Regions from separate parts of the Cupriavidus sp. CP313 genome, predicted to be linked through region 1. Evidence: riboswitches for the same ligand, from Rfam matches in the RefSeq annotation. Region 1 holds a riboswitch; the other holds the start of a gene.
The links. A riboswitch is a leader RNA that binds a small molecule or an ion and turns the genes downstream of it on or off. The one in region 1 is predicted to bind glycine.
Positions count from the first base shown of each region.

Region 2: another riboswitch for glycine. It lies ahead of gcvT (glycine cleavage system aminomethyltransferase GcvT); the one in region 1 lies ahead of ACW4E8_RS10630 (D-amino acid dehydrogenase).

Region 1 covers NZ_JBSVZB010000006.1:47,248-51,657, reverse strand. Annotated here, with positions in the region: gene ACW4E8_RS10635 (TonB-dependent receptor) at 1-1,203, opposite strand, end outside; glycine riboswitch at 1,360-1,458, shown strand; glycine riboswitch at 1,459-1,577, shown strand; gene ACW4E8_RS10630 (D-amino acid dehydrogenase) at 1,589-2,902, shown strand; gene ACW4E8_RS10625 (branched-chain amino acid ABC transporter permease) at 3,669-4,410, opposite strand, start outside.
Region 2 covers NZ_JBSVZB010000019.1:105,794-110,203, forward strand. Annotated here, with positions in the region: gene ACW4E8_RS24355 (UvrD-helicase domain-containing protein) at 1-1,052, opposite strand, end outside; gene ACW4E8_RS24360 (glycine zipper 2TM domain-containing protein) at 1,335-1,562, shown strand; glycine riboswitch at 1,640-1,727, shown strand; glycine riboswitch at 1,749-1,874, shown strand; gene gcvT (glycine cleavage system aminomethyltransferase GcvT) at 1,973-3,100, shown strand; gene gcvH (glycine cleavage system protein GcvH) at 3,191-3,571, shown strand; gene gcvP (aminomethyl-transferring glycine dehydrogenase) at 3,689-4,410, shown strand, end outside.

The sequences.
Region 1 (4,410 bases):
GACGGTGTTGGCGCTGCGGCTGATGTCCTTGCTGACGTCGAACAGCGACGCCACGCCCGAGAAATTCCAGCCGGTCTCGTTGCGCGTGCGCAGCGACAGACCATAGAGCCAGCGCGCGTCCTCGCCGTTGCTCGGGGCAAAGGCGTTGGCGGGAATCACATAGCGATAGCCGCCGATATTCACATTACCGCTCGACACCGCATTGCCATTGGCATCGCGCAGGTAGCTGCCCGTGGCGCTGGAGCGGTCCTGTTGCCAGTAGGCGGCAGTGAACTGCGCCTGCAGGGTATTGGTGATGTCGTAGCCGAGCTTGAGCTTGAGCTGGTCCTGCACCGTGTGCGTGACGCCCTCGCTGTTCACGCCCATCACCACGCGGTCGCGGCCGGTCTGGTCCTGGTCGAAGTAGGCGCCGGTGACCGGCTTGTCGGCAGAAGTGGCGCGGGCTGTGGAGCGCGCCGCGGTATAGAAGCTCAGCGGCTGGCTCTTGCTGTCCTGCCGGTCCACGCTGACCAGCCACGAGAACGGGCCGACGCGGTCGCCCACATAGGCGTTGGCGTGGACTCCGTTGAAGTTGTCGTGCGTGCCATACAGGCTGAAGCGCTGCGTGAACAGCTGCACGCTGGCATCGCCCTCGAACTTCTCCGGCGTGCGCGTGGTGATCAGCACCGTCGCGCCCAGCGAGTTGCCGGGATACAGCGCCGAATACGGGCCGTACAGCACGTCCATGCGCTCGATTTCGGCGCTGTTGACCAGCGACCAGCGCGGCGGGAAGCTGAAGTCCGAACCCAGCAGGTTGGACAGCAGCAGGCCGTCCGCATAGACCAGCCCGCGCGCCGACTGGCGCGAACTGGTGCTGCGCACCGAGATGATCGAGTTCATATCGCCGATGAAGCGCTTGCGTACGGCGAGGTTGGGCGCGTATTTGAGGGCGTCTTCCGTGTTCACCACATTGAAGTCGGCCATGCGGCGGCTGCTGATGCCGTAGGCCGGCGAGGGCGTGTTGGGCGCTATGGCCGGCGTCTCGCCGCGCTCCGACTTGGCCGAGACCACCACCTCCTGCAGCGGCTCGGGCGCGTCCACCACCTGGGCGGCGGCGACGGCGGGGCCCATCAGTACCGCCGAAACGGCCAGTGCAATGCGATTTTTCTTCACTGGAAAACCTTGTTGTCGTCTTTTTTGGCTCACCCCACCTGAGCGCAGCATACGGCGCTTCTCCCCGAGAGCGAGCGCTGACATTTTATGGGGCACAGGGACGCAGGCCGATGCGACATAGCGACGCGGGCGGCAGGCCGCCTAAGCGTTAACCCGCATATCCAACGTCGAGCCTTGTCACTACATTGCCCCGATTGGCCTCAAGCCAATGTGATGCAGGGAGAGACTGTCGCGGCGCCCGCCGCGGACAGCGCCGAAGGAGCAACCGCCCCGGAAACTCTCAGGCAAAAGGACCGGCATCACCAGTCAGTGCACTCTGAAGAATGCCGGACGCTATCGTCCGCCGGCATACCGAAGGAGCAAGCGCGCCCCGCCCTGGCGGCCGGGTGTCGTGAATCTCTCAGGTCCAGAACAGAGGGGGCGTCCGCCACGCATATTGCGTCCGGGCTCCCACCATCGACGTTCCTGGAACCTGCAGATCATGAAATCAATCGCTGTCATCGGCGGTGGCATCACGGGTGTCACCACGGCCTACGCGCTGGCCCGGCGCGGATTCTCCGTCACGCTGTTCGAACGGCACCGCTATGCCGCCATGGAGACCTCGTTCGCCAATGGCGGACAGCTATCGGCCTCCAACGCCGAGGTCTGGACCCACTGGTCGACCATCGTCAAGGGCATGAAGTGGATGCTGCGCAACGACGCCCCGCTGCTGGTCAATCCCCGGCCGAGCTGGCACAAGCTGTCGTGGTTCGCCGAGTTCATCGCCGCGATCCCCCACTACCGCCGCAACACCATCGAGACCGCGCGCCTGGCCATCGCCGCGCGCGAGCACCTGTTCGCCTGGGCGGCGCAGGAAGGCATTGATTTCGACCTGAAGAAGGAAGGCATCCTCCATATCTACCGCGACAAGGCCGGCTTCGAGCAGGCCGGCCGGGTCTCGGCGCTGCTGGCGCAGGGCGGGCTGGAGCGGCGCGCCGTGACGCCCGAGGAGATGCGCGCGATCGAGCCGACGCTGGCCGGGTCGTACTACGGCGGCTACTTCACCGAGAGCGATTCCACCGGCGACATCCACAAGTTCACCAGCGGCCTGGCCGCGGCCATCGATCGGCTGGGCGTGCGCTGCCTGTACGGCCAGGACGTGCGGGCGGTGAAGACCGACGGCAGGCGCGCCACCGTGACCGTGCAGGACGGCGCCGACACGGCCAGCTCCACCTTCGACGGCGCCGTGATCTGCGCCGGCACCGCCAGCCGCGCGCTGGCCGCGGGGCTGGGCGACCGCGTCAACATCTATCCGGTCAAGGGCTATTCGATCACGGTCAACCTGACCGACGAAGCCAGCCGCGCCGCAGCACCGGTGGTGAGCCTGCTCGACGACGAAACCAAGCTGGTCACCAGCCGCCTGGGCGACGACCGCTTCCGCGTGGCCGGCACCGCCGAGTTCAACGGCTACAACCGCGATATCCGCGCCGACCGCATCCGCCCGCTGGTGGAATGGGTGCAGCAGTGCTTCCCCGGCGTCAGCACGCGCAGCGTGGTGCCTTGGGCCGGGCTGCGGCCGATGATGCCGGATATGCTGCCGCGCGTGGGGCGCGGGAGGGCGGCATGCATCTTCTACAACACTGGGCATGGGCACCTGGGGTGGACTTTGTCGGCGGTGACGGCGGATATGGTGGCGGGGGTCGTTGACCAGCATCTCGGCGCGAAGGTGGCAGTCGCGCCGCGTGCGTCGCTGGCATTGGCCAAGGCCTGAGCCTGGGTGCGGGGGTGTCTTCTCCCCTCTCCCATTTGTGGGATAGGGGCCACCGTGCTCGAACAGCGCCGCGCCATGATGGAAGCATGGGGCGGCGCATGTATAGGCTTGAAAAATAGTGGATGTGATGCCCTATCTTCGCCCGGATGAATATCCAAGCCATCCACCAATTAATGAGGCTGCGACCATAGACACGAACCAGCCAACAAAGAACAGATTCGCTGCATGCTGATTCGTGTCGAACAAACTTCCTGTCCCGCGCAAAACTACAACGCCGAAGAGATATAACCCGCCCCAAGCAGCAAGCGTAGCCAGGACAGCGCCCGTAATAGCGCCGATGACTGCTCTCAGTTTCTTCATATTACGGGGAAGAAAATAATTGTCTTCGAGTTGCGAAAAATCTTCTTGGTTTTCGTGTCTTGCATCATTGATCCTCGGTCGGAAATAGCTTGCTTTCCGAATGCCATTGAGCCGAAATCGGCGGTGGGGATCAATCAGACATGGCCTAAATTTTGGGATGATTCTTCAAAAAGATTTGCATGCCGGCCGGGCGGCCTGAAGCCTATTGTTCACGGGACGACCGCGACCGGCCTCCTGGTTGTGGAGCGCTCGGTGCGGCAGCCGCACGCTCGGCCTGCGCCCGGCTGCGCGAGCGGCGTGCGGGCTTCCAGCCCCATCCTGTAGGCCGCGTCGAGTGAGACATGCCCTCTCCCCCGGCCCCTCCCGTAAGCGCGAGAGGGGAGAAACCCCATGGACGGTTTTCGACTCACCCGGGGCGTCGCCCCAGACTGCCCACGATCCCCTTGCGGAAGGTCAGCACACACACGATGAAGATGATGCCCGTCACCATCGACACCGATTCACCGAGCCCGTTGAACCAGTCGATGCCCGTCACGGCCGCAAGGTAGCTGCCCAGTTCGCCCAGCTTGTTCTCCAGCGCGATCACAACAAACGCGCCGACGATCGGGCCGGTGAGTGTGCCGAGCCCCCCTAGCAGCGTCATCAGGATCACCATGCCGGACATCGACCAGTGCACGTCAGTCAGCGTCTCGAAGCCCAGCACCAGCGCCTTGACCGAGCCGGCCAGCCCCGACAGCGCCGCCGACAGCACGAAGGCGGTCAGCTTGACGCGGTCGACGTCATAGCCCAGCGAGATCGCGCGCGGCTCGTTCTCCTTGATCGCCTTCAGGATCTGGCCGAACGGCGAATGCACCGTGCGCACGATCAGCGCAAAGGCGGCGACGATGATCGCCAGCGCCACGTAATACAGCGTCAGGTCGTCCGACAGCGGCAGCACCCCGAACAGCTTGCCGCGCGGAATGCCCTGCAGGCCGTCCTCGCCGCCGGTGAACGGCGCCTGCAGGCAGATAAAGAACAGCATCTGCGCCAGCGCCAGCGTGATCATCGAGAAGTAGATGCCCTGCCGGCGGATGGCCAGCGAGCCCACCACATAGCCGATCAGCGCGCCCGCAGCGGTACCCAGGATCAGGCCGATTTCCGGGGTCACG
Region 2 (4,410 bases), on a different contig from region 1:
GCGCGGCGCTCGAACTTGTGCGCGGACAGGCGGAACACCACCGACTCGGCCTCGTGCTCCTCGTCGTTCATCGGGTGGATGGCGATGGGGTCACCCATGCCGTGCTCGCTCCACAGCTTCTTGTCGAACAGCTTGGGATTGTTGGCGATGACCGCGTTGGCCGCTTCCAGGATGCGCACGGTGGAGCGGTAGTTCTGCTCCAGCTTGATCACCTTCAGGTCCGGGAAATCGGTCTGCAGCCCGCGCAGGTTGTCCAGCGTGGCGCCGCGCCAGCCATAGATGGCCTGGTCGTCGTCGCCCACCGCGGTAAAGGCCGGCGCACGCAGGTGCGAGCCGCCCGCCAGCAGCTTGAGCAGCTGGTACTGGCAGGCGTTGGTGTCCTGGTATTCGTCGACCAGGAAGTAGCGCAGGCGGTTCTGCCACTTGAGTTGCACCGCTTCATTGCGCGCGAACAGCTCGGCCGGCAGGCGGATCAGGTCGTCGAAATCCACCGCCTGGTAGGCGTGCAGCGTCGCCACGTAGTTGCGGTAGACCAGCGCGGCCTGGTGCTCGTCGGCATTGGCGGCCTGCGCGATCGCTGCCTCCGGATCGACCATGCCGTTCTTCCACAGCGAGATCGTGCCCTGCACGCCGCGGATCAGCTTCTTGTCGGTGGTGCCCAGCTGCTCCTGGATCAGGCCGAAGCAGTCGTCCGAATCCATGATCGAGAACTGCGGCTTCAGGCCCACGTGCTCGGCCTCCATGCGCAGGATCTGCACCCCGAGCGAGTGGAAGGTACAGACCGTCAGCTGCTTGAGCGGGATGCGCTTGCCCTCGCGCGTGGTCTTGCCCTCCATCAGCTTGCCGATGCGCTCCTGCATCTCCTTGGCGGCCTTGTTGGTAAAGGTGACGGCGGCGATATGGCGCGGCTCGAAACCCTTGTCCTCGATCAGATGCGCGATCTTCTGCGTGATCACCCGGGTCTTGCCGGAGCCCGCCCCGGCCAGCACCAGGCAAGGGCCGTCCAGGTAGCGGACGGCTTCGGATTGGGCGGAGTTCAGGCCATGGGTCATGCGTGGGATGCGGTTGGAGGCAGGGAAATCAGCAGGAACAGCGGAAGGCCAGGCGGGACACGCCAGCACCCCAAAAACGGGCACGGCGGCAAAGCTGACGATGTTAACACGCTGGCCGCGGCAGGTCAGTCGGCGAAAACCGCGTTGACAGGGCCGGTTGTGTCACCGGCGTAACACTTCGTAAAGGCCGGAGCCAATCGCGCAACGCAACGCTCTAACTGGTATGTCCCCCGGCCTGCGCGGCGGGGGTGACATGCTTGAATCATCACATCGGAGCCAATAATGAAAACCCTGCAGACTTTGACCAAGGTGACCCTGATCGGCGCGACCGTTGCGGCCTTTGCCGGTTGCGCGGACATGACCCCGAAGCAGCGTAATACCGCCATTGGCGCGGGCGCGGGCGCCGTGGGCGGCGCCATCCTCACCGACGGCAGTGCGCTGGGTACGCTGGGTGGCGCGGCCGTGGGCGGCGTGATCGGTAACGTTGTCACCGACGACAAGAAGAAGTAAGCCGGACCGCCGCAGCGACAGGTACGGCAGGCTCCCCTGGCCGGTTTGACAAAGGCCGGGGCCTCCCGTACATTGCGCGCATCCGACCGGGAGAGCGCGCATCGCCTGCGCCGCCGAAGGGGTATCACCCGAAAACTCTCAGGCACCACGGACCGATCGGATCGGCATGCAATATGCACACGATGCATGCCGCACTCTGGAGAGCGGCACCCGCCATTCGTGGCGAGCGTGCCCACCGAAGGGGCGCACGAGGACGGGGTCCGGCAGGATCCGCCTTGTAATCTCTCAGGTATCGAGGACAGAGGGGTCATCCGCCGCAGCGGATTGCTACGCCACATTCAGGCGCGGCGAGCGTTGCGGCGGATGGCCCTTTTTTGTTTTCGCCAACCGAGATTGCCCCCGAGGATTCCATGACGCTCCAGGCCACGCCCCTCAACGCCATCCACCGCGCCCTCGGCGCCCGCATGGTTGATTTCGGCGGTTGGGACATGCCGGTCAACTACGGCTCCCAGATCGAAGAACACAATGCCGTGCGCACCGACGCCGGCATGTTCGACGTGTCGCACATGTGCGTGGTCGACCTCACCGGCGCCAATACCCGCAGCTTCCTGCGCGGCCTGCTGGCCAACAATGTCGACAAGCTGCAGACCCCGGGCAAGGCGCTCTACTCCTGCATGCTGGACGAGAAAGGCGGCGTGATCGACGACCTGATCGTCTACTTCTTTGCCGAAGACCGCTTCCGCCTGGTCGTCAACGCCAGCACCGCGCTGGGCGACATCGAATGGATCCGCGCGCGCAATGCCGCTACCGGCAGCGATGTGACCATCACGCCGCGCCGTGAGGATGTTGCGCCTGCAGGCGTGCAGCCTCTGGCGATCGTCGCCGTGCAGGGGCCCAACGCCCGTACCAAGGTGTGGAGCACCTTCCCCTCGACCCAGCCTTCGGACGCGCTCAAGCCCTTCAACGCCGCCGTGGTCCAGGACCCGGCCATCGGCGAGATCATGGTGGCGCGCACCGGCTACACCGGCGAAGACGGCTTCGAACTGGTGGTGCCGGCCGAAAACGTAGCCGCCGTCTGGGAAAAGCTGAACGCCGCCGGCGTGCGCCCGGCGGGCCTGGGCGCGCGCGACACGCTGCGCCTGGAAGCCGGCATGAACCTGTATGGCCAGGACATGGATATCAACACCTCGCCGCTGGATGCGGGCCTGGCCTGGACGGTGGACCTGCAGAGCGAGCGCGACTTCACCGGCAAGGCGGCACTGGCCGCGGCCGGTTCGCGCCAGCAATTCCTCGGCCTGATCCTGCGTGACAAAGGCGGCGTCCTGCGCGCCCACCAGAAAGTGATCACCCCGGCCGGTGACGGTGAAATCACCAGCGGCACCTTCAGCCCGTCGCTGTCTCAGTCCATCGCCTTTGCCCGCCTGCCGAAGGATGTCGCCGTGGGCGATACCGTGCAGGTGGAGATCCGCGACCGCAAACTCAACGCGACTGTGGTTAAACTGCCGTTTGTGCGTAATGGCAAGGCACTCGTGAGCTGAGGCTCATACCAACGGTCGCCCTCGCCTGCCGGCAGCTTCGCCGGGCAGGCATCACCCAACAAGAAACAGATCTGAATCCGGAGAACCTCCATGAATTTCCCCGCTGACCTCAAGTACACCGAGTCGCATGAGTGGGTACGCGTCGAAGCCGACGGCACGCTCACCATCGGCATCACCGACCACGCGCAGGACGCGCTGGGCGACATCGTCTTCCTGGAACTGCCCGAAGTGGGCAAGTCGGTTGGTGCCGGCGACGCGCTGGCAGTGGTGGAATCGGTGAAGGCCGCTTCCGACATCTACGCCCCGGTGGCCGGCGAAGTGATCGCCGTCAACGAGGCCGCCACGGCCGCCCCGGAGAGCGTCAACGCCGACGCCTTCGACGCGTGGCTGTTCAAGCTCAAGCCGGCCAACGGCGACGACGTCAACGGCCTGATGTCGGCCGACGCCTACAAGGCCAGCGTCGGCGCCTGACGCCGGCGGCGCCGGTCCCTGCCGCCTACGGGCGGACTGGCGGACCGGCCCCTGCAGACAGACGCGCGCCGTCCCGGCTGACCACCGGCCGGCGCGCACCCCACGAGGTTCTTGCCAATGAACGCCCCGCTTCCCATGAACGCCGCCCAAGTGAACCGGCCCACGCTGGCCGAACTGGAGGCGCGCGACGCCTTCGCCGCCCGCCATATCGGCCCCGATACCCCCGAGCAGCAGCACATGCTGAAGGTGCTTGGCTATGACAGCCGCGCCGCGCTGATCGACGCCGTCATCCCCGACGCCATCCGCCGCCGCGACGGCATGCCGATGGGCGAGTTCACCGAGCCGCTCAGCGAGGAAGCCGCGCTGGCAAGGCTGCGCGGCCTGGCAGGCAGGAACAAGGTGCTGAAGAGCTTTATCGGCCAGGGCTACTACAACACCGTCACGCCCGGCGTCATCCTGCGCAATATCTTCGAGAACCCGGCCTGGTACACCGCCTACACGCCTTACCAGCCGGAAATCTCGCAGGGCCGCCTGGAAGCGATGCTGAACTTCCAGCAGATGGTCACCGACCTGACCGGGCTGGATATCGCCAATGCGTCGATGCTGGATGAAGGCACTGCTGCAGCCGAAGCCATGACGCTGCTGCAGCGCGTGAACAAGCACGATTCGAACACCTTCTATGTGGCCGACGACGTGCTGCCGCAGACGCTGGAAGTGGTACGCACGCGCGCGCTGCCGATGGGCATCGAAGTCAAGGTCGGCCCCGCCGCCGATGCCGCCGCGGCCAACGCCTTCGGCGTGCTGCTGCAGTACCCGGGCGTGAATGGCGACGTCAACGA